3 regions of the Planococcus sp. NCCP-2050 genome follow, and region 1 is predicted to be linked to each of the others. Evidence: riboswitches for the same ligand, from Rfam matches in the RefSeq annotation. Region 1 holds a riboswitch; each other region holds the start of a gene.
What was found. Region 1 has a riboswitch for thiamine pyrophosphate ahead of tenI (thiazole tautomerase TenI). Riboswitches for the same ligand answer to the same signal wherever they lie in the genome.

Region 1 (9,978 bases):
GACATACATCCGGGTCATATCCTTATTAATAAAAACTATCAAGTAACGGGCTTAATTGACTGGACAGAAGTAGGGATTGCTGATGTATCTGTCGATTTCCTGTCCCATCACCTTCTTTTTGGGAATGATGGACTAACAAAGTTAATCAATGCTTATGAAAATGCCGGTGGAAAAACGTGGTCAAGAATGGATGAGCATATTGTAGAACTTCTTACAACCAGCGCCATCACTATAGCTGAATTTGCAGAAATCTCAGGCCTTCAAGAGATGCACGAAACAGCTGCACACATGCTCGCTAGCGAAATGTAATGAAATGGACTGGTCGTTTAGCTGTGCTTAACGATCAGTTTAACGCAAAGGGTGTAGTTGCGAATGCAGGAATTGTTGCAGAAGCAACAACTATAGCTGCTTTATTTGCTGTTACAGGATGTTCGATTGTTGTTAATGCCATCACCTGTAAATGGTAACTTGAAATTTGAATTAGGAGGGGAACGTAATGCAATTTTTATTGTTTTATTGATTGATGCGGGCTTGAAGCAGAAGCTCGTATCGATCTTGGCTATCGGTACGAAATTAAAAATTTCGGAGGTAGCAAAATGGAAAAACTTTGTTTTGAATTAAAAAATATTGAAGTGTCCTATTTAGATAAAGAAATCTTGCGAATTGAAGATATAGCTATCCACCAGTTTGACCGCATTGGCATTGTGGGGAAAAACGGTGCAGGAAAAAGCACATTACTGAAATTATTAGCGAAAGAAATTCAGCCAACAGTGGGGCAAGTGAAGAGTTACGTTGAGCCAGGATACTTTAAACAGCTGGAGACTCCTAAAAAAGAAGAGGCCGGTATTGATCCAGCATTGCTTAGGCAATTAGCGGTACCACGAAATCTAGAGTCACTGAGTGGTGGAGAACAGACGAAATTAAAGCTCGCTCAGCTAATGAGTCATTATTATGAAGCATTATTACTGGATGAGCCAACCACTCATATGGATAAGCAGGGCATTTCGTATTTGCTCGAAGAACTTCGCTATTACTATGGTGCTTTGGTGATCATCAGCCATGACCGGGCCGTGTTGGATGAACTTGTGACAAAGATCTGGGAAGTCCAGGATGGGCAAGTGCATGTGTATTCGGGAAATTATAGCGACTACATGAATCAAAAAAGGTTGGAATGGGAACAACAAAATCAAGCTCACGAACAGTTCTTAAAAGAAAAGAACCGACTGGAAAAAGCTGCAAAAGAAAAGATGAAGAAAGCAGAGAAGGTTGCCCAAGCCGGAAAATATTCGAAGAAGGAATCAAAGGCCATGGCAAATCGAATGTTTGAGACAAAATCCAAAGGCACAAGCCAGAAAGCGGTACATCGTGCGGCCAAGGCAATCGAGCAGCGAATGGAGAAGCTTGAGGAGGTGAGTGCGGTTCAAGTTGAGAAGCCGATTGTTTTTCCACATCAGAAAGCACTGGAGCTGCACAATAAATTTCCAATCATGGCCGATCGTTTCACTTTATATGCCGGAGATAATATATTATTGGAAGAAGTGAACTTCCAACTTCCACTTGGTAAAAAGATTGCGATTTCAGGTGTGAATGGGAGTGGTAAAAGTACATTGCTTCAACGAATTGCGAGAAAAGATGAGCAATTGACCATTTCTCCTAAAGCAAAGATTGGGTATTTTCAGCAAATGAGTTATCAGTTCAGCGGTGATGAGACTGTCTTCCATTACATCAAAAATCGTTCGGAACATGAGGATAGCTTTTTAAGGAGTGTCCTTCACTCGATGCAGTTTGTGGATACAGACTTGCTAAAACAGGTGAAAGATTTAAGCGGGGGAGAAGCCATCCGGCTGCAGCTTTGTTTACTCTTTCTAGGTTCTTATAATATCCTGTTATTGGACGAACCAACTAACTTTTTAGATATTAAAGCGATTGAAGCACTAGAGCAGTTCGTAAAGGCCTATCAAGGCACCATCGTATTTGTTTCCCATGATGAGTTCTTTATCCGAAATACAGCAGATATTCAGTACATCCTAAGTAATAAGAAGTTGCAATTGATATAAGGAACTTGAAATAGTCATCGATATTAGTCGATGACTATTTTTTGTTTCTTTAATTACTTGAAAGATAAATATAGGTTTTTGTGTAATTATTAAAGAGAACCCCAAACAGCTTCACTTTTTAGAAAGTGTCCTTGCTCGAGGTTTTATTTATAATAGCGTTAATTGTTTGTGAGATGTAGCTAATCTAAGTCAATTGTAATCGGGTCCATAGGGACTGTCTCAAGCCCTTCTCCCATTTCTTTGGAGTAATAAATTTCAGGTGTAATTGTCAAAGAAGTGGCGCGTTCATCCAGTGAATAGATGGTCGCTTTCGTTTCATTTGAAGCACCGTTATCATAACTGACTCCGCCATTTCCGTTTACCTCATAGACGTTGCCCAGATTATCTTTAACTTCGCTCATTTCGATGGAAACACCTGGCCATTCCTGTAAAATGGACTCTTCTACGTCAAATTCGTATTGTAGAACGGCAGCCATTTTAGAACGTTCAATTGACACCATCGTTAATTTAATTCCTTCTGCTTGTATCGTTTTACCTAACGGCAGAAGGTTTGTTGCTAGCTGAGTCAACTTAAATTCAAATTGCCAGTCTCCTTCAATTTGTTCACTCGTTTGATTATTGGTAAAGGCTTGGGGTATCCATTTAACATGTATTTCTTCCGGATTCTCTTTTTTAAAATAAGGGGTTACTTTCTCCAGGCCTACATAAGTTGTATCATTAATTTTATCAATTGAGCCTGTGCCACCCATTCCAGACGATTCTTTTATGTCTAACCATCCTTCAGCTCTTGGGTTATCTCCGAGTGCCAGGTCTGTTTGAACCGCATACGTGATCATGACATTTGTGCCGTCGTAGACAGCATTTTCAATCATTACATCGATTCCATTACTCGTCTGGACTTGGTTTACGACCGTTGCTAAATCCGCATACGTATTGGGAAGTTCTTCGTCCTCAAAATACGTTAAGACATTTTGCATGAAGGGAATTTGTCCTGCCACCGTTGGCAGTGCAAAATAACTTGCAGTGACAACGCTCAGTCCTAGTAGTGCAGCTGTAGTAAGGTGGCGCATATTGAATTTCTTCTTCTCGTATTTGTTGTTTGCTAACACATAAGTTTTGATATTCTTCTTCTTGATATCGGATAAAGGCTTCAGTTCAATTTGATCGATGTCTAAGTCTAACCAATCTTTGTATTGTTCCTTCATGTTAATCGCTCCTTTAAACGCAAATTAGTCGATAATTTTTTCTTTCCGCGATACAATCGATTTTCTATGGCCGGGATCGTGAGATTGAGCGCAGCAGCTATTTCTGGATTGGACAAGGACTGAAAATATTTCATGATGAAAATATCACGGTCAAGGTCTGGCAATGTACTCATCGCAAGTAAAAGCGTATTCTTTTCTTCTTTTTTTAAGAGATGCATCTGGATGTCTTCACTAGTAGCGTGTTGATGAAGCAATTCATCACTTGTTTCTCGCGCTCGTTGTTTTTCGAGCTGGCGGAAGCGATCAATGGCTTTGTATTTTGTTACGGTCCCAATCCACTTTTTAAAATCTTCTGGTTCCCCTTTAAACTCCTGGGCATGTTGCCAAACCGTTAGAAAAACATCATTTACGCATTCATCAACGGCATCTTTACTGATACCGGACAAAATTTTGTAGCTAATTGCATAAATAAGGGATGAGTAGTGATCAATCATATATTCGAGTGCGTCTTCTTTTTGTCTTTTTAACCGCTTAATAAAATTTGTCGCATTACTTCTCATGTAAATTCTCCTTCTTTTATTGAAAAAGCTTTCTCACTAACTATATCGAATCATTAGAGCAATAACTCTCAACTTTTTATATTTAGCGATCAGTTTACATATGAGGGCTTATCGGAAGGAATGAAGAGGAGCTTTTGTTTCTTTCCTTCCTTTTTTTCGTATAAATGTACTTTTACGAAAGGTAATAATTAATTAACAATATTTAGAATGAACTGGATAAATCACGCGAGAGGTGATACGCTTACTTTAGATATTCCGAAAACTGAATATAAAAACACTAGGGGAGTCTTTTAAGACTGAGATGGAGCAATCCGGACCCTTTGAACCTGATCTAGTTGAAACTAGCGTAGGGAAGTGGTTGCTATGTATTTTATCTATTCCTAAAATATGATCAAAACCACTCCATCGCTGGAGTGGTTTTTTTATTTGGCAGGTATTTTTTATGCACTAGGGAGGGAGTGAAGGAAAAAATACATGAAAACTAAAAAGTTGCATATTATCTCTACAGGAAGTCAAGAGCCGGAACAATTAGCAGATATCATCGGCAGGATTCATTTTGACATCGATTTCATCCATCTTCGTGAAAAAACGAAAACAGCAAAAGAAGTATATGAAATAGTGGAGTTTTTAAAAAGCAAAAAAGTTCCTCTTTCAAAAATAATAATTAATGACCGGGCGGATGTTGCCTGTGTTTCAAATGTGAAAGGAGTTCACTTAGCCTATCATTCGCTGCCTGTTGAAATTGTAAAACGAAAATTTGAGGATTTGACAGTTGGCTGTTCCGTCCATTCCCTTGAAGAAGCTCAAATTGCCGAGCAGCAAGGTGCTGATTATGTAATATTCGGTCATGTATATTCAACTCAATCAAAACCAGGACTCATTCCGAAAGGGTTAGAACAGTTGAGGTTCATTTCTGAATCAATTTCTATCCCAGTTATCGCGATTGGGGGGATAAAACCGACAAATAGTAGGGATGTTATCGAAGCGGGAGCACAAGGAGTAGCTGTAATGTCAGGGATATTGGAAGCAGAAGACCCTTTGCAGGCGGTACAGCAATATCGTTCCTATTTATCTAAATAATATTTTCTTGCAATGGTAAGGAGGGATTCAATGAATAAAACGTATGATGCCATAATAGTCGGCGGCGGAGTCAACGGCGGGTCAATAGCCTTTAATTTGGCGAAAAGAGGAATGAAGGTTTTGTTGCTGGAAAAAGACCGGCTTGCAAGTAAAGCATCTGGAGCGGCAGCTGGGATGCTGGGCGCCCAAGCCGAGTTGGATGGAGAAGGTCCGCTTTTTCAATTAGCCAGGACCAGCAGGGCGCTATTTAGCGACTTAGCAGATGAACTGAAAATGACCAGCGGAGTTGATATTGAACTTGTGAATAAGGGAATGCTAAGGCTTGCCTTAACTGATCGGGAGCAGCAGGAACACCATCGAATCAGTGAAATCCATAAACAGAACGGGGAACTAGCCGAATTGCTTACAGGTAAAGAAGCGAGAAGAAGAGAGCCGGCATTGTCCAATGAGGTAATTGGCGCCATGTATCTTGAAAAAGATGGACAAGTAGCAGCTCCACAGCTGGCTTTAGGATTTTTAAAATCTGCCTCAGCACTTGGCTGCGTGATTAAAGAATATGTAGAAGTTCATTCCTTTCATTTCTCAAATGGAAAAGTCACAGGCGTTACTACCAATGAAGGCGATTATATGAGCAGCAACGTTGTAGTAACAGGAGGGGCTTGGAGCGAGAAGCTGTTAATGAAGATAAGCTTACAGCTCAAAATGTATCCTGTGAAAGGCGAGTGTTTTTCTGTACGGACAGAGTTTCCCTTATTATCAAGCACAATTTTCACACCAGGCTGCTATCTTGTTCCGAAAAAAGACGGAAGAATCATTATAGGAGCAACCGTCATACCGAATACATTTAATCAGCAAGTCACTTTAGAGGGAATTTTTTCGTTAATGGAAAATGCAAAAAGATTGGTGCCTTCCATATTACTGGGCGAGTGGGAAAGAGCATGGACTGGAATTCGTCCGCAAACGGCTGATGGCTTGCCTTATTTAGGTGAACATCCCGATTACAGAGGGCTGTTTATAGCAACTGGCCATTTTAGAAATGGCATCTTATTGTCACCGATTACTGGGGAGGTGATGGCTGATTTGATTGAAGGAAAATCTCCTTCAATTGATATCTCCTCTTTTCGTATTGATCGGTCAACCAGAAAAAACAATCCAATAATGGGGTGAAGAAATTGATATTGACGGTAAATGGAGATCAAATAGAAGTACCCAACACAGTGAAAACGATAGCCGGACTGCTGCAGCATTTTGAATTGCACCAAAAAGTGGTCATTGTCGAAAAAAATGCTGAAATACTAGAAAAAGCAGAACATGCAGAAACCTCAATTTCCGATAAAGATAAAATTGAGTTAGTGCATTTTGTAGGAGGCGGATGAACATGTTGAAAATAGGAAATCATGAATTCTCTTCAAGATTGTTATTGGGTACGGGTAAATATCCAGATTTTGATATCCAAAAAGAAGCGGTAGATGTGTCAGGTACGGAGATTCTAACGTTCTCAGTCCGACGGATGGATATATTTGAAGCAAGCCAGCCGAATTTCCTTGAGAATCTGGATGTTTCAAAGTACACCCTACTCCCGAATACAGCCGGTGCCAAGACTGCCGAAGAAGCGGTACGGATTGCAAGACTCGCTAAGTCATCGGGGCTTTGTGACATGATTAAAGTGGAAGTGATCGGTTGCCCCAAAACCTTGCTGCCTGATCCAATTGAAACATTGAAAGCATCAGAAGAGCTATTAAAAGAAGGCTTTACCGTCTTGCCGTATACTTCAGACGATGTTCTGCTGGCAAGACGCCTCGAAGAATTAGGTTGCCACGCCATTATGCCCGGAGCCTCTCCCATAGGCTCTGGCCAAGGAATCATTAACCCATTGAATCTTTCTTTCATCATTGAACAGACAAGTGTTCCTATTATTGTCGATGCTGGAATCGGAACACCTTCTGATGCTGTTATGGCAATGGAAATGGGAGCTGCTGGAGTCTTGCTGAATACAGCTGTAGCTGGAGCGAAAGATCCGGTGAAAATGGCCAGAGCTATGAGGCTAGCCATCGAAGCAGGAAGACTTGGGTTTGAAGCAGGGCGAATTCCCAAAAAACTGTATGCCACTGCCAGCAGCCCGCTTGAAGGGATGAGTATCGGTTGAGTGGACGATACTCAAGACAGGAGCTTTTTGCGCCAATCGGGATAGAAGGACAAGAGAAATTGGGGAACAAGCATGTCTTGATAATCGGTGCTGGGGCATTGGGAACTGGAAGTGCCGAAATGTTAGTGAGGGCAGGGGTAGGCAAAATTACTATCGCAGATCGGGACTATGTGGAGTGGAGCAATCTTCAGCGCCAGCAGCTTTATACAGAAGAGGAGGCGGAACAGCGGATTCCAAAAGCAGTGGCGGCTAAAAAACGGCTATCGACTATTAATTCTGAAGTGGAAATTTGCTGTCATGTCATGGATGTCTCTGTCGAAGAAATGGAGCAATTGGTGGAAGGCGTTGATCTGATTCTTGATGCCAGCGATAATTTCGATATTCGGATGATTATCAATGATATTTCCCAAAAATATCGGATCCCTTGGATTTACAGTGCGTGTGTTGGAAGTTATGGAATCAGTTATACAATTCTTCCTGGTGAAACTCCGTGTCTGAATTGCTTGTTAGAGAAGATGCCAATGGAAGGCATTACCTGTGATACGGTCGGAATCATCAGCCCTGCTGTCCAAATGGTCCTGTCTTTCCAAATTTCAGAGGCATTAAAAATTCTAGTCGAAGATAGACTTCATTTAAGGAATAAGCTGGTCTCCTTCGATTTATGGGAAAATCAACAATCATCGATCAACGTCGATAAGATGAAAAAAGAGGATTGCCCTTCTTGTGGAGCGGAGCGTTCTTATCCGTACCTTTCTTTCTCAAACCAAACAAAAACTGCCGTTTTATGCGGTAGGGATACGGTTCAGATCCGTCCCTCTCAACCGATAGAAAGAGACTTGGAAAGCTTGGATAAAACCTTGTCCAGACAGTCAGGAAAGGTTGCACGTAATCCATTTCTACTTTCTTTCTCAACCGCAGCACATCGTCTTGTTATTTTTAGGGATGGCCGTGTTTTGATTCATGGAACGAAAAGCATTTCTGAAGCTAAAACTTTATACCACCGGTATTTAGGTTAAGGTGCTTTTATCGTACTGTTGTTTGAGGTCGTATATTTTTTATCTATCAGTTTATTATTCCAGTTTAGGAAAATTAAAAATGAGGAGTGGTTGCAATGAACAGAATCGTATTGGTCACAGGTAGCAGCAGAGGGCTGGGAGCCTCTATAGTAAAAACATTGGTAAAGCAAGGGTTTAAAGTGGTCATCAATTATTACAAGAGCAAAGATGCCGCTGAGGAGCTTGTTTTTGAGCTAGGGAAGGATAATGCGATTGCGATTTGTGCTGATGTTACAAATCGTCAGGAAGTCGAGACGATGGTAAAAAAAGCAACAGAGTATTTTGGTCAAATAGATGTTGTCGTGAACAATGCATTGGTAGATTTTAAATTTGATCCGAACAAACAAAAATCCTTTACTGACCTTCAGTGGGAGGATTATCAAAAACAGCTAGATGGCACTTTAAAGGCCGCATTTAATGTAGTACAAAGCGTTATGCCGCAATTTATGGAGCGGCGAAATGGAAGTATTATCAGTATTGGCACCAATTTATATCAAAATCCGGTCGTACCTTACCATGAATATACAACAGCTAAAGCTGGATTGATCGGTTTTACACGCAATATCGCTTCGGAACTGGGACAATACGGCATAAAAGCGAATGTCGTTTCAGGGGGCTTATTGAAAACGACTGATGCCAGTTCTGTCACAACCCCGGAAGTATTCGATTTGATTGCTCAATCAACGCCATTGAAGAAAGTGACGACGCCTGAAGATGTAGCCAATATGGTGGCTTATTTATCTTCGGAAAATGCTGACGGAATTACAGGTCAAAACCTCACAGTAGACGGCGGTTTGACGATGAACTGATAACTTCATTTGCACTAGATAGTTTTGTGAAAAAGACTTTTTACGCAGTCAATTATGATAAAGGAAGGGAAGTGACTAGTTGAAAAAGACGCAAAGGAAACAACTTCATTTAGGTGTTTTATTATATGGCTGTGGACACCATCAGGCTGCTTGGTTGATGCCAGATTCGAGTGTTGAACGCATTGGGGACATTTCATATTACCAATCTCTAGCGCAATTAGCCGAAAAAGGCTGCTTTGATGCCGTGTTCTTTGCTGACAACCATTCGTTCCTGGCCAACGATCCAAATGAAATGCCAGCCTTTTGGCTGGATCCAGTGGTCAATCTAACTGCTATTTCTCAAGTGACACATTATGTGGGATTGGTTTCAACGATCTCAAGCACCTTTTCAAATCCTTTCACTGCTTCAAGGCAATTGTTGAGCCTGGACCATATTACGAAGGGACGGGTTGGATGGAATCTCGTTACCTCGATGAGGGATGAGGAAGCGTTAAACCACAGTATGAGCGAATTGCCTCCCCATGATGAACGGTATGAAAAGGCTGACGAATTCGCCGCTGTCATGCATAAGCTATTTTTATCATGGGACAGTCACGAGGTTTTATACAATCGGGCAGATAAACAATTGATCAATCCTGTAAATATAAATCCTATTAATTTCAAGGGCACCTATTTTAAAGTGAAAGGTCCTTCCACGACACCGAAAAGCCCTCAAGGCAGGCCAGTTGCCATGCAAGCAGGAGCATCTAAACAAGGCATTGCATTGGCTGCGAAATATGCAGATGCCGTCTATTCCGTGTCATGGAACTTAAACCAAGCAAAAAAGTACCGTAAAAAGCTATATGAACAAATTAAGCAAAACGGAGCCTGTGATCGGCACATTAAGGTATTCCCCGGCTTAGTCACTTATGTAGGGCGTACTCACGAGGAAGCACTGGCCAAAAAAGCTGCGTTAGATGAAAAATTACCTGTAGAAACAGCTTTGAAACAGCTAAGTTTCTTTCTTCAGCAAGATTGTTCACATTGGGAAATTGATCTAAAAGTGCCCGCATTGCCTTCTATAGCA
Region 2 (9,978 bases), on a different contig from region 1:
TAAATTCACTAGCGAATATTTTGCCGCTTAATGGACAAACCACTGGTGAGATTTCCAATCGCCTTCCGGTTCTCTTTACTCCAGCTGGCTATGTATTTTCAATTTGGTCCGTTATTTACATATTATTGGCTATCTGGATCGTCGGGTTTTGGCTCCGTTATAAAAAAGGAGAAATCCCGTCACTCAAAATCACTTTATTCTTCACCTTAAGCGCTGTATTTAATATTGCCTGGCTGTACTTATGGCATTATGAGTTTTTTGCTTGGTCTGTTTTAGCGATCTTTGCCTACTTGGTATCCTTGATCGCCTTGTATTTGCAATACAGCAATTCCGAGCGTAAACTGACGGAACGCCTTCCGATCTCTATTAATATGGGGTGGCTCAGCGTCGCCGCGATTGCCAACACCAGCTTCGTTTTAACTTTTTACAACTGGAGCGGCTGGGGGCTGAGCGATCAGTTATGGACGGTCATCATGCTTACGGTAGCAACTGCGTTAGCACTTCATATTCGCTTCCATCATTTTGACATTCCATACGCACTCGTTTTCGTTTGGGCATTTATCGGCATTGCCGTGAAACATGGCACCAACGAACTGCTGGTCACAACCGCTTCTTTATTTTTAAGCGGAGTTATCTTAACAGGCATTCTGCTCATCAAAAAAAGATCCTGATAGACAGGATCTTTTTTTGTGTTTAATTTAATTTTGTCAGCAAGATCGGTTCCCCTTTTGTGACAAGGACCGTATGCTCAATCTGTGCGACCAATGATTGGTCAGGTGTAATGAATGTCCAGCCATCGCCAGATTCCACAATATGCTCTGCTTTTTGGGAAATGAAAGGCTCTACAGCCAAAACCATGCCTTCTTTTAAGATCGTCGTTTCCCATGCATCATAATAATTCAGCACGTGCTGCGGTGCTTCATGCAATGATTTTCCAATGCCGTGCCCCGTCAAATTCTTGATGACGAAAAGGCCTTGCTGCTTCGCTTCACGCTCTACCGCTTTCCCGATTTGGTTCAGCTTAGCACCTGCTTTGACTTTGCTCATTGCTCGGTCAAATGCAGATTCAGCCACTTGGCATAATTTCTCTTTTTCCGGATGGCCTTCGCCAACTACAAAAGAAATGCCCGTATCTGCAAAATAGCCTTCATAAGAACCGGAAACATCAATGTTCACGATGTCTCCATCATTGATGACGCGTTTGCCTGGCATGCCATGGGCCACTTCTTCATTCACGCTGATACATGTAAAGCCTGGGAAATCATATTCCGCTTTCGGGCCGGACACGCCGCCAAGCTCCTTGAACATTTTGCCGCCCAATTCATCTAATTCTTTTGTGGTAACACCTGGTTTCGTCGCTGCTTTCATCGCTTCGCGAATCTCAGCTACCATGCGCCCCGCTTTCTTCAGCATTTCGATATCTTTTTCATTCGTTGCAATCATTTGATACCCTTCTTTCAAATTGTCTACTAAAAATTATAGCATACGAAAAGCGGAAGCGCCCGTTTGAAGAAGGTAAGCTAAAAGCGCGACATCGTGTCGCAACGCTTACATGACCCGCATCCTGCGGGCCTCCGACAAGCGCTGGAAGCTTTTCCGGTCATGGCGTTCTTGGCCATGACTGGAAAAGTTGAAGCGACCTCGAGGCACTGGGCGCTGGAGACTAGACAATAAGAAAAGCGGAAACGGCCATTTAAGCTTCGACAGGCTTACTGTGCAGGGCGGCCGAAATCCTGATTTTCATAGCCGTGCACATTAAGATCCCAAGAAGCTGGCCGCTGGAGACTAGACAATGAAAAGCGGAAGCGCCCGTTTGAAAAGGGTGAGCTAAAAGCGCGACATCGTGTCGCAACGCTTACATGACCCGCATCCTGCGGGCCTCCGACCACTAAAACAGCCGCTGGAGAAATTTCATCTCCAGCGGCTGCCCCTTTTTTCATTTTAACTTTTTCATTGAACTTCCGCATCCACCAATTTCGGTGCAGCGGTGAAAAGAGCTGAACAAACTGCAGCGGCCAATAAGAACACGGGAATCATATACGTTGCGTTGTAGACAGCCGAATAAATAAGCACATTCCCTTCGGCAAACATCCCGAAGAATAATACACCCGTGATTACATGCATCAAATAGCGCAGGAGAGAAGCGATCAATACACCGATTACTACAGCGGCAATCATGCCGCCTGATTTCCCTTGCTGAAGGGCTTTCAAATAATTACCGCGCAGGAGCCCTGCAAAGCCGACTACTCCATAAGCGACCAGGTAATCTAAAATCACCTGCATCACGACAAAACCAAATGATAATGGCGTAACGGAAATGACGCCGGTTACTATTTGCAGCAACCCGACTAACAGCCCTGTTAATATTCCGGCTGCCGTACCTCTTCTAAACGCCATCAATACAATGGGAATCATGACCAAGCTGACTGATCCGCCTTGCGGCATTTTAAATGCCACAAAATCCAGCACATACCCGAGTGCTCCGAATATCGCAATCTCCACCATTAACAAAACACGTAAATTTCTCATGACTTCCTCCTTGTGTTGTGCACATCACCAGAAGGGCCGCAGAAAAAAACCATAAAAAGCGGCGCCAGGACAGATCCTGACGCCGCATAAAGGGCAGGTTTCTATCCACATCCCTGCGCAAGTGTTAACTTACAGGTTCGAAGGGTAAGAACAAAAGTGTTCACTCTCAGCAAAAGCTCCCCTTGTGGTGTATACAATAACTATTCTTTCAACTTTCATTGTACACAAGGTCGATTGTGAAAGCAATTCGTTTTAAGCGCAGTTCATAGGGTACACTTTTAATGACGAATCATTTTGAAGGGTGGTGAAAGCAGCAAGAATTCATTTTGCTGCTCAGGACATGATCGATTTACTAAAGGATTTGATTAAAATCAAAAGCGATGACCAAGAAGGTGCCAATGAAGCATTAGTATTTTGTGCCAATTGGTTGAAAGAAAAAGGGGAAACCGTCACAGTCCACGAAAACAACGGCTTCATGATGCTTACCGCAATCAAGGGCTCTGGCGATGAGACTTTGATATGGAATGGCCATGTGGATGTCGTGCCTGGCCACAATGAACAATTTACGCCGTTTGAAGAACTTGGACGTTTATACGGCCGCGGAGCCGCTGATATGAAAGCAGGCGTAGCGGCGATGATGCAGGCATTTGTCGAACTTGATGCTGCATCCTTGGAGAAAACGGTTCAACTACATATTGTCACTGACGAAGAAATTGGCGGCCGCAACACATCGAAATGGTTGGTTGATCAAGGCTACCATGGCGATTTCGTCATTTGCGGTGAACCGACCGGCTTAAAAGTTGGGCTTCAATCTAAAGGCATCTTACGAATGGATTTGACCTTTAAAGGAAAGCCGGCGCACGGCAGCCGTCCATGGGAAGGTGTCAACGCCATCGAGTCTGCGATGAAATACCATATGGCTATGGGCGAATTGCCTTTCCGAAAAGAATCTACTGAATACTACGAGCAGCCTTCCGTCAACTTGCCGATCATCAACGCTGGCGACCGCTATAATGTGGTTCCGGAAATTTGCCAGATGTCTTATGATATCCGCTTTATGCCGGGCCAAGACAAAGAAGAAATCATCCGGCAGATGGCTGATCTCGCTGATACGTTAAACGTGGATATGGAGTATAAAGCAAGCGGCTCTACACCAGCTTTAACGACCACTCAAGCAAATCCTTATATCCAAACTTTACAGCAGGCGATTAAAACGGTGACAGATCAGGAAGCGATCCTGTTCGGCCAGCACGGGGCTGCGGATACCCGCTACTATGCGGCGGTTACCGGCGGTGAAGGCGCGATTGAATTTGGTCCGAGCGGCGATGATTGGCACGGCAATGCCGAATATGTTTTAATTTCCAGCGTCCATGAATACAAAGATATTCTCTTAGCCCATGCCTTAACAAAATGAAAGAGGTTTGCGTTTCACGAAATAAGGGAAATCATTTACTAGCGAATCTATGATGGGAGCGATGAATATGGGAATCGGACGTATCGTGAAGACGGCAATTAAAATTGCACCTATTGCCTATCCAATTATTAAAAAAGTAATGAACAGCAGAAAAGCTGGAAATACGACACCTTATAAGACACCAAACTCCAAACGATAAAAAACAAAGCCGCAGCGATTAAAATCGCTGCGGCTTTGTTTTTGGTTCAGATATAAGGAAGAGCTTCACGCAAAGCTAAATAATCCACGTCCATGTCTTCAGATGGACGCATAGCGGAAGTATTTTCAAGCGCTGGCTCCTGCTCTTCTTGTGCGGCACCTTGTTCCTGCGCTTGGAGAATTTGTTCAAAGCTTAACGGATTCGGTGCAGGCAATTCGTTTTTTTCAACTTTCCACCCTTTTTGGTAACGGTCTAAAAAAGCATTGGCCATCGCTTGATAGCCTATGAAATTCGGATGGACATCTGCAGGGTTCGGCACTTTATCGGTTGGCGATGCACCAAAAGCGGCGTCAACGGAAATAAACTGTGCACCTGCTTTCGCAGCGGATTGTTTTAAAATCGCATTCAAGCGGTCCAGTTGCTTGCCTGTACCTTCCTTTTGCGAATCCCGGACATGCGGATAAGCAAAATAATAGCCCATGACGTAGACATCCGCTTTCGGAGCTCTTGTTTTCAATTCAGCTAAAATAGCTTCCATGTTCTGCCGCGCTTGGTTCAACGCAAAATCAGCCTGGATTTGCTGGAAAGTCAGCGACCCCTCTGCTGGATCCACCTGCACTAAGCGCAATAAGTCATTGGCTCCGGCAGATAGCGTGATGATATTGGCTGAAGCCAATACTTCTTTTGCTTCCGGAGACTTGATTCTCTCCAATACATCTTCTGTCGTAAATCCCGGAAATGCCAGGTCTTTTGTGAATAAAGCGACCGGCTGATGGCGTGCAAGCTCCCCCGCAATCATGTCGGCGTAGCCCGCATCAATTTGGGAATTGGGTGTTTGCCCGGCAGCCAAAGAATCTCCCAACGCCACATAGACCGCTGGTATTTTAATAGCTGCTTGTGCTTGCACCGAAGAACCGAAAAACATTAAAAGCAGCATCAACGCGATTCCTGTTTTCTTCAATTTGCTCACCTCTTAAAATGCCCAGTTTCCATTCCGGAAAACCGGTTCGCTTGAACCATCTTCATGAATTCCGTCAATCGACATTTCGCCGCTGCCGATCATGAAATCTTCGTGGACAATCGATGTGTTTAACCCGATCGATTCCAATTGCGTACGTTCGAGGTCGCGCGCTCCTTCGTAGCAAGTCGGATACGAATCGCCGATTGCCAAGTGGTTCGAAGCATTTTCATCGAATAAGGTATTATAGAAAAGAATATTGGCGTCTGAAATTGGCGACTCATGCGGCACTAATGCCACTTCCCCTAAATAAGCTGCCCCCTCATCCGACTGGATCATCTCGTCTAAAAGTTCTTGGCCGACACCAGCCACCGCTTTTACAATTTTCCCTTTTTCAAAAGTCAGCGTGAAATCATCAATGATATTCCCTTGGTATACAAGCGGTTTTGTATTGCGGACAAAACCTTCCACCCCGTATTTAGTCGGGACTGTATAGACTTCTTCAGTCGGCATATTGGCGATGAACGAATTGCCTTGCGGCGTTTTCGCTGCACCTGTCAGCCATAAATGCTTTTCCGGAAGTGAAATCGTAAAATCCGTGCCTGGTGCTGTGTAATGCAATTTAGCAAAGCGTTTTTCATTCAATTGTGCAGCACGGGTTTCTAAATGTTCTACATGGGCTGTCCATTTTTGGACCGCATCGCCTTCGCCAATGCGCACTGTTTTAAAGATGGCATCCCAAAGAGCTTCAATTTGCTGATCGCCTTCAAGATTCGGGAATACTTTTTCAGCCCATTTCTTTGAAGGAATGGCAATGATTGACCATGCAATTTTATCCGATCCGACAGCCTGACGGTAATTCTCAAGCGCTTTTCCTGCTGATTTCTGTGAGTCCGACAAACGTTTTGTCGGGATCCCGGTCAATAAATCCGGATCCTCTGCATCAATCCATAAGAATGAACCGCCGGTCTTAATGATTTCATCCCGCTGGACGACTGACCATTCCGGATATTCGTTGAACGCTTCGTCCGGCGCCAATTCGTAATGGTCACGTGTGTGGACAGGATCAGCGTAATTGACATGGACGCGTTTGGCTCCAGCTTCATACGCCTTTTTAACAACTAAGCGAGTAAACTCGACTGTATCTGTCGTTGTATTAATCAAAATGATTTGCCCTTTTTGGACGTTTAAACCGACATGGACTGTCAGTTCTGCGTATTGTTCCATTTTCTCTTGAAAAGTCATTATTTTTTCCCCTTTTCAGAAATTGTTTTGCTGTTGCCTGCCACCAATTGGCCGCCATGAAGAATTTTTTGGACCGGTTTTGTCGGCAATTCTTTGGTGAATTTCTTGTAATGCCGTTCATCTGCATAAGCGAGCAACGTCAAGACTTCACCGTCTGCACCTGCACGGCCTGTCCGGCCTGAACGGTGCATGTATTGTTCAACCGATTGCGGCACATCCACATGGATAACATGCGTTACGGCGTCAATATCCAAACCTCTTGCCGCCACTTCCGTTGCGATCAAAATGGAAACTTCTCCATTACGGAACGAATCAAGCGCTTTTTTCCGTTGGTCTTTGTTCATTTCAGAATGCAAAGTCACGATTTTGGCGTCGCGGAATTTTAATTTATTTTCTTTCATCAGCAATTGATCCAAGTTATTGACGAAAGCCAAGCCTTTCATTCCTTCAATATGCGAAATTCTGCGGAGCAGATCCGTCTTATCGCGTTCGTCCACTTTGATGAATGAATGAGTGACTTTCCCTTGCATCGGCATGTCTTCCGCAGTAACGCGAAGGCGTGTCGGGTGGTTCATCAAACGATCGGCCACTAGTTCGACTTCTTCTGTAATCGTCGCCGAAACCAATACAAGCTGGCGGTCGTGCTGTGTTTTTTCAATCAAGTCCTTCATCAAGTTGCGGTGTTCGCGTGCCATCAACTGGTCGCCTTCATCCAGCACCAACATCCGGATTTCATGCATTTTCAATTTCTTTGTTTTCACTAATTCACTCAAACGGCCCGGGGTCCCGACAACAATTGCCGGTTTTTTCTTGAGCTTTTCCAGCTGCCGCTGCATGTTCGCGCCGCCGATCAATTGGGTGACAGTAACGTCTGTACCTTCAGTCCAATCGCGCAATACGTTGACGATTTGCATCGACAACTCTTGAGAAGGTGCTACTATCATCGCTTGGATGGATTTTTTCTCCGGATTGATGCGTTGCAAAATCGGCAGTACGTAAGCCAAAGTTTTTCCGGAACCTGTCGGAGACTCGGCTACGATGTCATTGCCCGCAAGCATTTCAGGAATCATCTGCTCTTGTATCGGCATTGCTTGTTCAAATCCTGCATTTTTCCATTTTTCTTGCCATATTGGATCCAATTCATTTATAAAATTCATCTCTTATTCCACCTTCTTTTCGATGCTAATAGTGTACCATATTTGGCGCCCTAGCTGGACATTTTGAAGAATGCCCGCTAGTGTTTCGTTGCCCTAAAAAAAGCCAGCCCATTTTCAGGCTGGCTAAGATTATTCGGTTACTTGCTTTTGCTTGTAGACAATTTCTTTTTCCGCTTCCGTTGCTGGGCGCGTCGGCTTTTTGATAAACAAAGCCAACAGCAATGCCACTAATGCAATGAATGTGGAAACAAAGAATGAGAAGTTGATGCCTTCAAGCATCGCCATATTCAAAATTTGTTCCGGCGGTGTTCCGCTTAAAGCTAAATCTTTTGCTGCGGATTCTGTGCGGGCATTCATAATGGAGATCAAGAATGCAGAACCGACAGCTCCAGCTACTTGCTGCAAAGTATTATTGATTGCCGTACCATGCGGATACGATTTCATCGGCAAGGTGTTCAAACCGTTCGTCATAACCGGCATCATAACCATTGAAATCCCGAACATCCGCAGTGTATAGATGAGCATGATATTCACAAAACTAGAATCGATGCTAAGCTGGCTGAACATGTAAGTGGTGGCGGCTACAATCACTAATCCAGGAACGGCAAGAACTTTTGCGCCGAAGCGGTCAAACAATCGACCCGTTACTGGTGACATGACACCCATTACTAAAGCACCCGGCAACATCAATAAGCCGGAATTGATCGGTGAAATCCCTTTGATGCTTTGGATGTAGATTGGCATCAAAATCATCGCCGAGAACATCGACATCGATACCACGACGGAAATCGCTGAAGACAAGGCGAACATCGGATATTTGTAAATGCGGATTTGCAATAAAGGCTCATCCAATTTCAATTGGCGGAATATGAAAATGACTAACGATACAATCCCTACGGCAATCGTAGTCATGACGACTGGATCGGTCCAGCCCATTGTTCCGGCAGAACTGAATCCGTAAAGGATGCCGCCGAAGCCCAAAGTAGAAAGAATCAAGGATCCGGTGTCAAGCGAGATATTGCGGTCTTGGAACGTTAAATTCTTCAGTTTAAAGATACCTAATGCAAGTGGAATAACTGCCACCGGCAAGACGATCCAGAATAACACGCGCCATGAATAATGTTCAACGATAAATCCAGAAAGCGTTGGTCCGATAGCCGGAGCTACGACCATAACTAACCCAAAGACGCCCATCGCCTGTCCGCGCTTCTCAACTGGAAACGCTGCAAGCATAACGTTCATTAATAACGGCATCATCAAGGCTGCACCTGACGCTTGGATCATGCGCCCTATTAAAAGGATGCTAAATGCAGGCGCTATTGCCGCTAATAAGGTACCTGCTGCAAATAACGACATCGCTACGATGAAAATCGAGCGGTTTGAATAGCGTTGGATCAAATAAGCACTGGCCGGGATCAAAATCCCGTTGACCAGCATATAAGCGGTCACGAGCCATTGCGCGGTCGAAGCATCGATTTCAAAATCTGCCATGATCGACGGCAATGCGACGTTCAATAAAGTCTGGTTAAAAATTGCCACAAAAGCTCCAGTAAAGAGTATGGCAATAATGCCATAAGGCGGTTTTTTCTGTTCTTTCATTCTTTTATTCCTCCGTAATTTCTTGCGTGATTGTGTTTCTTTATTTCTCCATTGCATTATTCTATACCGACCGTCCAATATAATCAAGAAAAATATACCGGTAGTCCAAAAACATTGATATGTAAATGGTTTCAGGCTATTATGAAACTAGACTATGAGTATAAAGGTGAATGACATGAATTCAAAAAAACAAAAAATTACGAACGCGGCGTACAAGCTTTTCATCAATCAAGGATACAATTCTTCTTCGATCCAGGATATCTTGGATGAAGCCGGCGTATCAAAAGGCACTTTCTATAATTACTTTTCTTCCAAGACGGAATGCCTGATCGCCATCATGGAATCTGTCGGCAGCGAAATCCGCCAAAAACGCATAGCAGCATCGGTCGGAAAACCGCTCGGCGACTTGAATGTTCTTGCTGAGCAATTGTATATCCGGATTCAGATGAACCGCGAAAAAAACCTTTTCGCGTTATACGAAAGTATTTTCTACTCGCAAGACGAAGAGTTAAAGAAATTTGCGCGCGAAGTTTATATCACCGAATTGAATTGGATTGCCACGCGGATCATCGATGTCTTCGGCGACGAAGCCAAACCTTATGCCTTGGATAATGCAGCAGCGGTTCACGGTTCCATCCAGCAGCTGATCAATCTTTGGAAAATCACCTCAGGGGATGAATTGCCGACCCAGGAACTGTCTTCTTTCGTGTTGAGAAGATTGAAGACCTCCATTGCCGATCAAGTGAAAGAAAATGACCGCTTTATCCAAAAGACGAGTTTGCCGCTTTCTTCCCCGATGCCCGAAATGACGATACCTGAACTGAGCGAGAATTTAAAAACACTCATTCAACAAGAAGACGAGCCGGATGCCAAAGAG
Region 3 (9,978 bases), 1.3 Mb from region 1:
CAGGACTTCGACATTCTTTTCCGTATTGATATTGACGGTTTCGGTATTATGATCCGGCCCGAAATAGTTTTCGCCATTGGCGTTCAAAAGCCAGACATCGTAGCCAACTCCCCATAATGGGTAAAAGCCGAGACGGTCGTAGCTATTGCCGTTTTTGATATCCAATTTCGCTGCATATTCTTCCAGTTCAGCCCATGTTTCCGGCGGATCTTCTGGATCCAGCCCCACTTCTTCGAAGGCATCTTTATTATAGAAAAGGACGCGTGTATCAGTATTAAAAGGGATTCCGTATGAATCGCCTTCGTGAAGTGTAGCATTCCAAAGTTCTGGGTAGAATTTCTCTGAGAAACTGTCATCGTAGAATTCCGATAAGTTCATTGCTTGTTGTTCCTGTCCGCGGATTGCTGTGGCATTAATATCGTTAATGACAACATCAGGAGGATTGCCGGCAGCAATCGCCGCTAATTCCTTCGTCCAGATATCTCCCCAAGGGCTATACGTGTGCTTGACTTCGATCTCATCCTGGGATGCGTTAAAATCTTCAACGATTTTATCGACAATCGGACGGCGGATTTCAGAACCCCAGAATGTCCAAAAATCTACAACCACTTTACCGTCTTCATTAACCGCTTCTTCATCATTATTGCTGGTCTTGAAGCCGGCGCAACCACTTAACATTAAAGTAAGGCCAACAAGCGCGATGATGAATATCTTCATGTTTTTCATCCGGTTTCACTCCTTTAAGTTTATAAATACTGCTTTATTTACCGTGAAATTACTTTGATTGACGAAGTAATTAGGGGTACTCGAAAGAATTATTTATACTCGATCCTCCTTTCAAATTGAAGAAGCATAGAAGCTCCTTCTTGTGGGTAAGTATATAACAAGTTCTTCTGCTTTTCTATGTTGTATTTGTAATAAACAGAAAACTGTATATAATTAAGAAAAAGAAATGGGGAAATTGAAAATGGCAGAGATTTCAATTAAAAATCTGGGGAAAACCTATGACAACGGCGCAACAGCGGTAACAGACTTTAATCTTGAAATCCAGAATGAGGAGTTCATCGTCTTCGTTGGTCCTTCGGGCTGTGGGAAATCGACGACTTTGCGTATGATTGCTGGCCTCGAGGAGATAACGGAAGGCGAATTCTTCATCGATGGAAAACGGATGAATGAGGTCCAGCCGAAAGAGCGGGATATTGCCATGGTTTTTCAGAACTACGCTTTATATCCCCATATGACGGTCTTCGAAAACATGGCTTTTGGACTAAAATTGCGTAAGTTTAAGAAAGCGGATATCCGAAAGCGCGTAGAAGATGCGGCGGACATTCTTGGCTTGCGGGAATACTTGGATAGAAAACCGAAAGCTTTGTCAGGCGGGCAGCGGCAGCGGGTGGCGCTCGGGCGCGCAATTGTCAGGGATGCCAAGGTATTCCTCATGGATGAGCCTCTTTCAAACTTGGATGCAAAACTGCGCGTCCAAATGCGGGCGGAAATTGCTAAGCTGCATCATCGGCTGAAAACTACGACCATTTATGTCACGCATGACCAGACCGAAGCGATGACGATGGCAACGCGCATTGTCATTATGAAGGACGGCCATATCCAGCAAGTCGGCAGCCCGAAAGAAGTCTACGATTTTCCAGCCAACCGTTTTGTTGGGGGCTTCATCGGGTCGCCGGCAATGAACTTTTTTGATGGACGATTGGAAAAAGGGGCATTTGTGTTGGGAGATCGGACAATTAGCATCCCGCGGGAAACCTTGGATGTTCTGAATAGCCGCGGGTATGAAGGCAAGCATCTGACACTTGGAATTCGGCCGGAACATATCCACGTCAACAGCGAAGATTTATCCGGGCTCCCGGTCAGTGAGTTTGATGCGACGATCACCGTTTCCGAATTGACCGGTGCAGAAACCATTCTCTATGCCACTTATGCTGAACAGGAATTTATTGCGCGCGTTGAGGCAGATACCGCGATCGAGCCGGGCCATACAGCTCGCCTGGCTTTTGATATGTCGCATGCCCACTTTTTTGATACCGAGAATGGGATGCGCATCAAAGCTGAAAACTCAGATAAATCTTTTGCAGAAGTTGAATCTGTGCTATAGTGATTTCGACAACCAAATAAAACACCCACTAGGGGAGCCGGATATCGGCTGAGACGGGCATAAGCCCGGACCCTTTGAACCTGATCTGGATCATACCAGCGTAGGGAAGTGGCGAGAAGCATGCTATTTCTCTATCTTTCAATGCATACGCACACGCCGCTTTCCTTAACTGGAGAGTGGCGTTTTTATTTGCAAAAAAGGAGATGGCGAAATGAAATTTTGTGAAGAAGTCCGGTTGGAGTGCAATGGATTATGGGAAGCAAGTTTTGAACATCCGTTTGTCAAAGGAATCGCAGACGCGACACTGCCTTTAGACATTTTTCGCTATTACGTTATGCAGGATGCCTATTACTTAACACATTTTGCAAAAGTACAGGCAATCGGTGCGGTAAAAGCCAAAGATTTAGAAACGACCAAGCGCTTCGCATTTCATGCCGAGCATACTTGTGCAGCTGAAATGGCTTTGCACGAATCATTCATGAAACTTCTTGGAGTGACCGAAGAGGATTGGGCTGAGTTTGAACCATCGCCGAATGCTTACGCGTATGTATCGCATATGTACCGCTCGGCTGAAGGGGATTTGGCGGACGTCCTCGCTTCAATTCTTCCTTGTTACTGGCTTTATCAGGAAATCGGCGACCGGCTTAAAGAAGCGAAGCCGGATCATCCAATCTACAGCCGCTGGATCGAAACTTATGGCGGAGAGGAATTTGCGGCACTTGTAAACGAACAGATCGAGCGGATGGACTTTCTCGCAGAAGGACTAACCGAAACACGACGCAAAGAACTGAAGGACCGTTTCCGCAGAAGCAGCTATTACGAATGGAATTTTTGGGAACAAGCTTGGACGATGCAGACATGGACGGTAAAGCCATACACGAAGGCGGGTGTTTAAAGTGAGTGAGAAATTGCGCGCTGAAAATCCGATTGTCCACTGCATTACGAATCACGTCGTTTCAAATTTCCAGGCCAATGGATTGCTTGCAATTGGAGCTTCTCCGATCATGGGTGAAGCGCCGGAAGAGGCCGCTGAACTTGCGGCAATTGCTGGAGCCGTGTCACTCAATATTGGAACTTTGAACGCTCAAACTTTGGAAAGCATGATCATTGCCGGAAAGACAGCGAATCAATTGGGCCGCCCTGTCGTATTGGATCCTGTAGGTGTAGGAGCGACAGCTTTCAGAGCGGCTGCGGCTAAAAGAATTTTAACGGAAGTGAATATTGCCGTGCTGCGCTGCAATGCAGGCGAGCTTGCCGCGATTTGCGGAACCGAATGGCAAGGGAAAGGGGTCGATGCCGGCAGCGGTGAAGCGGATGTGAAGCAGCTGGCAGTCGAAGCTGCCGGTAGGCTCGGGCTGGTTGTAGCTGTAACAGGTTCAACTGATATTGTTACGGACGGAAAAGAAATCGTGGAAATTCCTTTTGGGCACCCGCTCATGTCGGCGATTACGGGATCTGGCTGCCTGTTAAGCGCAGTGGTTGCCGCCTATCTAGCCGTCTATCCGGAAAAGGTTTTAAGTGCTGCCGCAGAAGCCTTGCGTTTTTACGGGGAAGCGGGGGAGCGGGCAAGCCATTCAGCTCCTGAACCTGGCAGTTTTCAAATCGAATTCCTGAACCAATTGTCTCGAACTGGAAAAGGCGATACCGAACTGCCAACCGGAAAGGAGCTGCAGCAAAAATGATTCCACAAGTATTAACCATTGCCGGATCGGATTCTGGAGGAGGAGCAGGAATTCAAGCGGACATTAAAACATTCCAGGAACTCGGAGTTTATTCGACTTCTGTTCTGACGGCCGTGACCGCTCAGAATACGCTAGGCGTTGCCGCTATTTACCCAATGGCAAGAGAAGCCGTTCAGACTCAATTGCAGGCTGTCGGAAAGGATTTTCAGCTAGCGTCATTGAAAACCGGAATGTTATTTAATGAAGAAATCATTGAAGAAACGGCCAAGTGGATTCGGCATTTCAATTGGCGGCAGCTGGTTGTCGACCCGGTCATGATTGCAAAAGGCGGAGCGAATTTATTGCGCGCAGAAGCAGGGGCTGCACTTAAAAAGGAATTGCTGCCCTTAGCTGCCGTGGTGACACCGAATGTACCGGAAGCGGAAGTCTTGAGCGGTATCGAAATCATTGACTCCGCGTCCCGGAAACTGGCGGCGCAAAAGATCCTGTCGTATGGCCCTGAGTCGGTCATCATCAAAGGAGGCCATGGCAAGGACGAAAATGTCGCAGAAGATTTCTTTCTTGGTCAGGACGGTGAAGAGATGCTGTTCCGGTCGCCTCGAATTGCGACAGTGCAAACACATGGAACCGGCTGTACCTTTTCAGCAGCGCTGACTGCGGAACTGGCAAAAGGAAAATCGCTTAAAGACGCGGTTTACACGGCTAAACAATTTATCCATGCAGCTTTGAGCAGTGAATTGAATATCGGAGCTGGCCACGGGCCGACCAATCACGCCGCCTACCGGAAATATATGAACGAAAGAAGGGAAATGAATTATGTCGAAATTCAGTGAAAGACCGGTCGTTTATTTTATTCTTGGAACGGAGAATGCGGGAGGAAAAGATCCATTAGCAGTTTTGGAAGAGGCTTTAAAAGCCGGCATCGATTATTTTCAGTTGCGGGAGAAAGGGCCCAATGCGTTGAAGGGCGCGGAGTTGCTGAAATTTGCGCTCGACTGTAAAGAGTTGTGCCAGCGCTACCAAACCCCTCTCCTGGTCAATGACGATATAGAGCTAGCCTGGGCAATTGGCGCAGACGGCGTCCATATCGGCCAGGACGACGCACCAGCTGCAGCGGTTCGCAAAATTTTGGGTGCTGACAAACTGCTCGGCGTTTCGGTGCATTCCTTGGCGGAGGCAAAACAGGCAGTAGAAAGCGGAGCGGATTATGTTGGCATGGGACCTGTATTTGCGACTTCAACAAAGGCTGATGCGAAACCACCAGCTGGAGTGGCAGGCATCCAAACGGTTAAGGAAGCTTATCCAAACCTGCCGATTGTCGGGATTGGCGGAATCAGTTCTGAAAATGCTGCCGCTGTTTGGAAAGCAGGGGCTTTGGGAGTTGCGGTCATCACCGCTATTTCACATGCCGCTGATATTGCAGCAGAAGTATCAGCCTTAAGAGATTCAGCGATGGAAGGTGCCCATAAATGAAAACGAGAAAATTGGTCATCCTTGCCATGCTTTCGGCAATAAGCGTGGCAGGTTCTGCATTTGTTTCTTTCCCAGCCGGCATTGCACGCGCCTATCCGATCCAACATGCGGTGAACGTGATCACAGCGGTTATTTTCGGACCTGCCGCTGCAGTATTAGTGGCTTTCCTGACAGCAGTCGTCCGGGTTATGACAGGCACCGGCTCGTTGCTTGCTTTTCCGGGTGGCATGATCGGTGCATTGCTTGCCGGGTTGCTTTATATGAAATTCGGCAAAGTTTGGATAGCGGCACTCGGGGAAGTGGTCGGCACCGGCATTCTCGCCGCACTCATTGCAGTTCCTTACGCCAAATTATTGATGGGCACAGAAGCGGCAGCGCTGTTCTTCATGCCGCCATTTCTCGTCTCCAGCTTATCCGGAGCTATTCTTGGGGCAGTGATTGTTCGCCGTCTAGTTATGAGCCAAGCGAAATTACCCTTATATTAAAAATGTTTCATTCTTGCTACTGCGTTTATCCGACCGCTAAAGAGGGGAAATAAAACACTATAAGCAAAATTGAGACAAATTTGAAAAGGGAGTGGACAAAAGATGGTGAAAATTGCAGTAGAAGAACCGTTTGTATCCGTAAAAAATGCATTAGAACAAAAAGGCTATAAAGCGGAAATGTTGACCGACAAGACAGATTCAATGGACTACGATTGCGTAGTCGTCCGAGATCAAGAGGATTTAGCTGATTTTCACATGAATGTCCCTCTTGTTGATGCAAGAGGACGCACTTTGCAGGAAATCGTTGATGAAGTGGAAGAACGCTTAGTGCGGACTGGGAAAATTGATCAACCCTTGTCGCAAACTGGAGGCAAAGGCGGCGTTGGCAGCTCTGCATTTATTAAAGGAGCGGCTACAGGCGCCATTATTGGTGCAGCAGCCGGCCTTCTATTGACACCGAAAAGCGGTAAGGAAATGCAAGCAGTAGTAAAAGATAAAACTTCCGGCTCTTCGCAAAAACTTTCCGATACCGCGGGCAAAACGAAAGAAAAATTGAGCGACACAGTTGGGCAAGTCAAAGACAAAGTCGGACAAGTTAAAGAAAAAGCTTCCGGCGCAACAGAAGCAACAAAAGGCAAAGTCGATGAGCTGAAAGCGAAGCGTACGGAGAAAAAAGAAGAAAAAGAATTGAAGAAGCAGGAAAAAGTTGTCATCAAAGAAGCAAAAGCAGAAGAAAAAGCGAAAAAAGAGCACGAAAAAGCAGAGAAGCAAGTTGAAAAAGAAGTGAAGAAAGCTGAAAAAGAAGCCGATCAAGATAAAGGCAAAACGCAGGTAGTGGAATTGGGCGATGCCGATATCACGCAAAATGATTCAGGCGGCGCAACCATTACACCGAAGAATAAAGACAATAAATAATAAAACGATGGCTCAGGATCCGTTTTTAACGGGTTCTGAGCCATTTTTGATGTTACAGACTTTGGTTTATGAGCGAGTTTGAGTCGAATACGAGGGACTTTTCCATATTAATGAGCGACTTTTAAATTATACGAGCGACTTCACACCTTTTACGAGCGAATTGCCTCAAAGACATAATTTGTTCCTTTAAATGATCCCTGTTTTTTAATTTCCATTCCTGCCATAAGTCTTTTGACTACATGCCGATCCTCTATTTGCAAAATCTCCCGGCATCTTTTATTCGTCAGCGGTTCGTCGGTCAGCATTATCCAGTCTTTGAGTGTGCGAATGTGGGCATTTTTGTTTGAAACGCCGCAACTCGGACAAACCCATGTCCCGTACTTGCGTTTCATGCCAATGCGGCTGCAAGGCTCACACCAGACGCCGTGCTGCATCGCTTCGACAGGAAAAGCGGAATTCGCGCAGATCGGCTCGTGTGCATAAGGGGAATGTGCCGCTGCCAATTCAGTTGCGAGCTTCTCCATTTCGCTCAAACTCAGGATTTCTTTTTCAGACTGCAGTTTTCGTAAAAACATCGGCAGCTGATTCGAAAACAGCGCGATTTGCTCTCTCGGCAAGTTTTCCGGCATCTGTTTCGTATAAGAAAATACGAGCACGGAACGGATCGGTAAAAAATACGCCCGAGAAGAAAGCCATTCTTCGAGCAGCCATTCGTTTGTCGCCATTTGTTCAATGGGGCTTTTGCGCCCGATGACTGAGCCGTCTTCTTTCGTTTGGATGAGCTGTGGAGGCGATTGTTTAAAGAACAGGCGGCCGGACATATTCTTCACTTCGAACACATAGACACACCAAGGTGTGATCAACAACGAATCCAACTGGAAAGGGAGGACCGATTTCAGTGGAACATCATGTAAAATAAGATGCGGAAAATCGATTTTGCTCATCGAAAAATACGCATCAAATCGTTTTTCCCCGTTAATTCCAGATTCAGCATTCCATAAGTCATTTTTCGCCAATATATACGATGGATGGGTTTTGGGCAATCGCCTCAACAGTACTTCTGCACGTTCTTTATCAGCAGTCTCATTCCTCGTTTTCCATAGCACAGGCATCCCCGCTTTTTTAACTAAAACCATAGCACGTCCGCAAATTCAAAAACAGACTTCCTTCCATAATAAATATTTGAAGCGCCAAAACGCACCAAATCTCGAATTTGAAAAATAAAAACTGCCCAAGCCGAAGCATGGACAGTTAAAATACTTTATTCCGGAGCGACTTCATCGACTGGTGCATGGGGAGTCGGTTCTGGGACTCGTGATAGGATGACCAATCCGATAATGAACAGAACCACTAAACTGAAAACGCCCATGCTTGAATTCCCGGTTACTTGAGAAGTGACAGCAACAAGCAATGGCCCGAGAATCGCTGCGAATTTCCCAAAGATATTGTAGAAGCCGAAAAATTCGTTGGAGTTCTCTTTTGGTACAAGTTTTCCGAAATACGAGCGGCTTAGCGCCTGGATCCCGCCTTGGCTCGTTGCAACGAGCATAGCGAGAATCCAGAAATCGGTGATCGTTTCCAGGAAAAAGGCATAAATGCAGACAACGATGTAAACGCAGATGCCGACATAGAGCATTTTCTTGCCTGTGAAACGTTCAGACAGGCGACCGTATAAAATAGCAAAAGGTGCAGCCACCACTTGAGTGACGAAGAGCACAATCAGCAAACTGGTCGAACTTAAACCGAGATCGGTGCCGTATGCTGTCGACATGGAAATAATTGTGCCAACGCCGTCAATATAAAAGAAATACGCAATCAGAAACAAGAACAGCGCGCGGTATTGGCGGATTTCCCGAATGGTTTTCCCAAGACGCTTAAAGCTTTGGGCAACGGGACTCGGTTCGCGTTCAATGTAATAGCGTTGATGGACGTTTCGGAGCAGCGGGATGGAGAAAACGATCCACCAAACAGCAGTGATCAAAAAGGCGATGCGGCTGGCGTTGATGACGGAAACCGGAATGACATTATTCGTAGCAAGCAAAATGACGGCAATGGACAAGATAAACGGAATCGTCGAACCGATATAGCCTAGCCCGTATCCAAAAGCCGATACATTATTCATCCGTTTTTCTGTCGTAACGTCAACGATGAAAGCATCATAGAACAAGTTGGCCCCAGTTGCACCTAAAGCTGCGAAAGTATAGCAAATGAGCAGCATAAGCCAATTATCGCTTGGAATAAATGCGAGCATGGCGGTTGAAACGGTGCCAAGCAGGAAAAATCCGGTGAAAAATTTCTTTTTCATGCCTTCGTAATCAGCGATGGTGCCCATAATTGGCCCGATCATGGCTAAGATGAACGTGAAAATAGCGATAGTATAGCCTAAATAAGCGGTTGAATCCGATAAACTGACTCCTGCTTCGGTAGCTGCAGACTTATAGAACAGCGGAAAAACAGCAGTAGTGATGATAATGGAATAAGCTGAATTCCCCCAGTCATAGAACGCCCAACTCTTTTCTTCCTTTGTGAACTTTTTCATCTCTCTATCCCCTTTGTCTTTATCCCCCGTAATTTCTAGCTGTAGATAAATTCATTGTACAAGAACGTCCTTAAGAAAACTGCAAGTTTAGCGATATTCACTGAAATTTTACATAATTTTATTTGAACTGACAAAAAATCGCTTGTTTGAGAAGGTGCTGCCTTTTCAGTACACTAAAGGATAGAAGAGAAAAGGAAGGTGCAGTTTTGAAGTTTATTTCATGGAATGTCAATGGCTTGCGGGCCGTTATGAAAAAAGGATTTATGGATTTCTTTAAGGAAGTCGATGCAGATGTATTTTGCCTGCAAGAAATTAAATTGCAGGAAGGGCAGATTGAAATGGATCTTCCCGGTTATTACACCTATTGGAATTATGCAGAGAAAAAAGGCTATTCGGGTACGGCTATTTTCACCAAACAACAGCCGCTCTCTGTAAACTATGGGCTGGGAATAGCGGAGCATGATACAGAAGGGCGCGCCATCACCTTAGAATATGAAGACTATTATATTGTGACCATTTACACGCCTAATTCCCAGCACGGCCTGCTTCGATTAGACTATCGTTTGCGCTGGGAAGATGCGCTTCTTTCCTATATAAAAAAACTGGATCACCAAAAGCCAGTTATTCTTTGCGGGGATTTAAATGTTGCGCATGAAGAAATCGATTTGAAGAACCCAAAAGCCAATCGGAAAAATTCGGGCTTTACGCCGGAAGAACGCGGGAAGATGACGGAGTTTCTTGGAAGCGGCTTTATTTATACATTCCGCTATTTTT

Region 2: it holds a riboswitch for thiamine pyrophosphate, as region 1 does, so the genes downstream of both, thiT (energy-coupled thiamine transporter ThiT) here and tenI (thiazole tautomerase TenI) in region 1, are expected to answer to the same signal.
Region 3: it holds a riboswitch for thiamine pyrophosphate, as region 1 does, so the genes downstream of both, tenA (thiaminase II) here and tenI (thiazole tautomerase TenI) in region 1, are expected to answer to the same signal.

Annotation. Positions count from the first base shown of each region.
Region 1 covers NZ_BRCX01000001.1:223,049-233,026, reverse strand. Annotated here, with positions in the region: gene NFU07_RS01160 (macrolide 2'-phosphotransferase) at 1-309, shown strand, start outside; gene NFU07_RS01155 (hypothetical protein) at 439-621, shown strand; gene NFU07_RS01150 (Msr family ABC-F type ribosomal protection protein) at 597-2,057, shown strand; gene NFU07_RS01145 (DUF4179 domain-containing protein) at 2,237-3,262, opposite strand; gene NFU07_RS01140 (sigma-70 family RNA polymerase sigma factor) at 3,259-3,822, opposite strand; TPP riboswitch at 4,092-4,192, shown strand; gene tenI (thiazole tautomerase TenI) at 4,297-4,902, shown strand; gene thiO (glycine oxidase ThiO) at 4,933-6,069, shown strand; gene thiS (sulfur carrier protein ThiS) at 6,075-6,278, shown strand; gene NFU07_RS01120 (thiazole synthase) at 6,281-7,048, shown strand; gene NFU07_RS01115 (thiazole biosynthesis adenylyltransferase ThiF) at 7,045-8,064, shown strand; gene NFU07_RS01110 (3-oxoacyl-ACP reductase) at 8,160-8,912, shown strand; gene NFU07_RS01105 (LLM class flavin-dependent oxidoreductase) at 8,992-9,978, shown strand, end outside.
Region 2 covers NZ_BRCX01000007.1:39,214-49,191, forward strand. Annotated here, with positions in the region: gene NFU07_RS16340 (tryptophan-rich sensory protein) at 1-671, shown strand, start outside; gene map (type I methionyl aminopeptidase) at 694-1,443, opposite strand; gene thiT (energy-coupled thiamine transporter ThiT) at 1,951-2,529, opposite strand; TPP riboswitch at 2,623-2,722, opposite strand; gene NFU07_RS16355 (M20 family metallopeptidase) at 2,870-3,943, shown strand; gene NFU07_RS17720 (hypothetical protein) at 4,011-4,142, shown strand; gene NFU07_RS16360 (SGNH/GDSL hydrolase family protein) at 4,189-5,103, opposite strand; gene NFU07_RS16365 (aminopeptidase) at 5,116-6,345, opposite strand; gene NFU07_RS16370 (DEAD/DEAH box helicase) at 6,345-7,502, opposite strand; gene NFU07_RS16375 (DHA2 family efflux MFS transporter permease subunit) at 7,632-9,101, opposite strand; gene NFU07_RS16380 (TetR/AcrR family transcriptional regulator) at 9,277-9,978, shown strand, end outside.
Region 3 covers NZ_BRCX01000001.1:1,475,896-1,485,873, reverse strand. Annotated here, with positions in the region: gene NFU07_RS07300 (ABC transporter substrate-binding protein) at 1-726, opposite strand, end outside; gene NFU07_RS07295 (ABC transporter ATP-binding protein) at 968-2,110, shown strand; TPP riboswitch at 2,131-2,234, shown strand; gene tenA (thiaminase II) at 2,322-3,005, shown strand; gene thiM (hydroxyethylthiazole kinase) at 3,007-3,792, shown strand; gene thiD (bifunctional hydroxymethylpyrimidine kinase/phosphomethylpyrimidine kinase) at 3,789-4,625, shown strand; gene thiE (thiamine phosphate synthase) at 4,609-5,265, shown strand; gene thiW (energy coupling factor transporter S component ThiW) at 5,262-5,750, shown strand; gene NFU07_RS07265 (YkuS family protein) at 5,853-6,665, shown strand; gene NFU07_RS07260 (nuclease-related domain-containing protein) at 6,815-7,801, opposite strand; gene NFU07_RS07255 (MFS transporter) at 7,927-9,204, opposite strand; gene NFU07_RS07250 (exodeoxyribonuclease III) at 9,411-9,978, shown strand, end outside.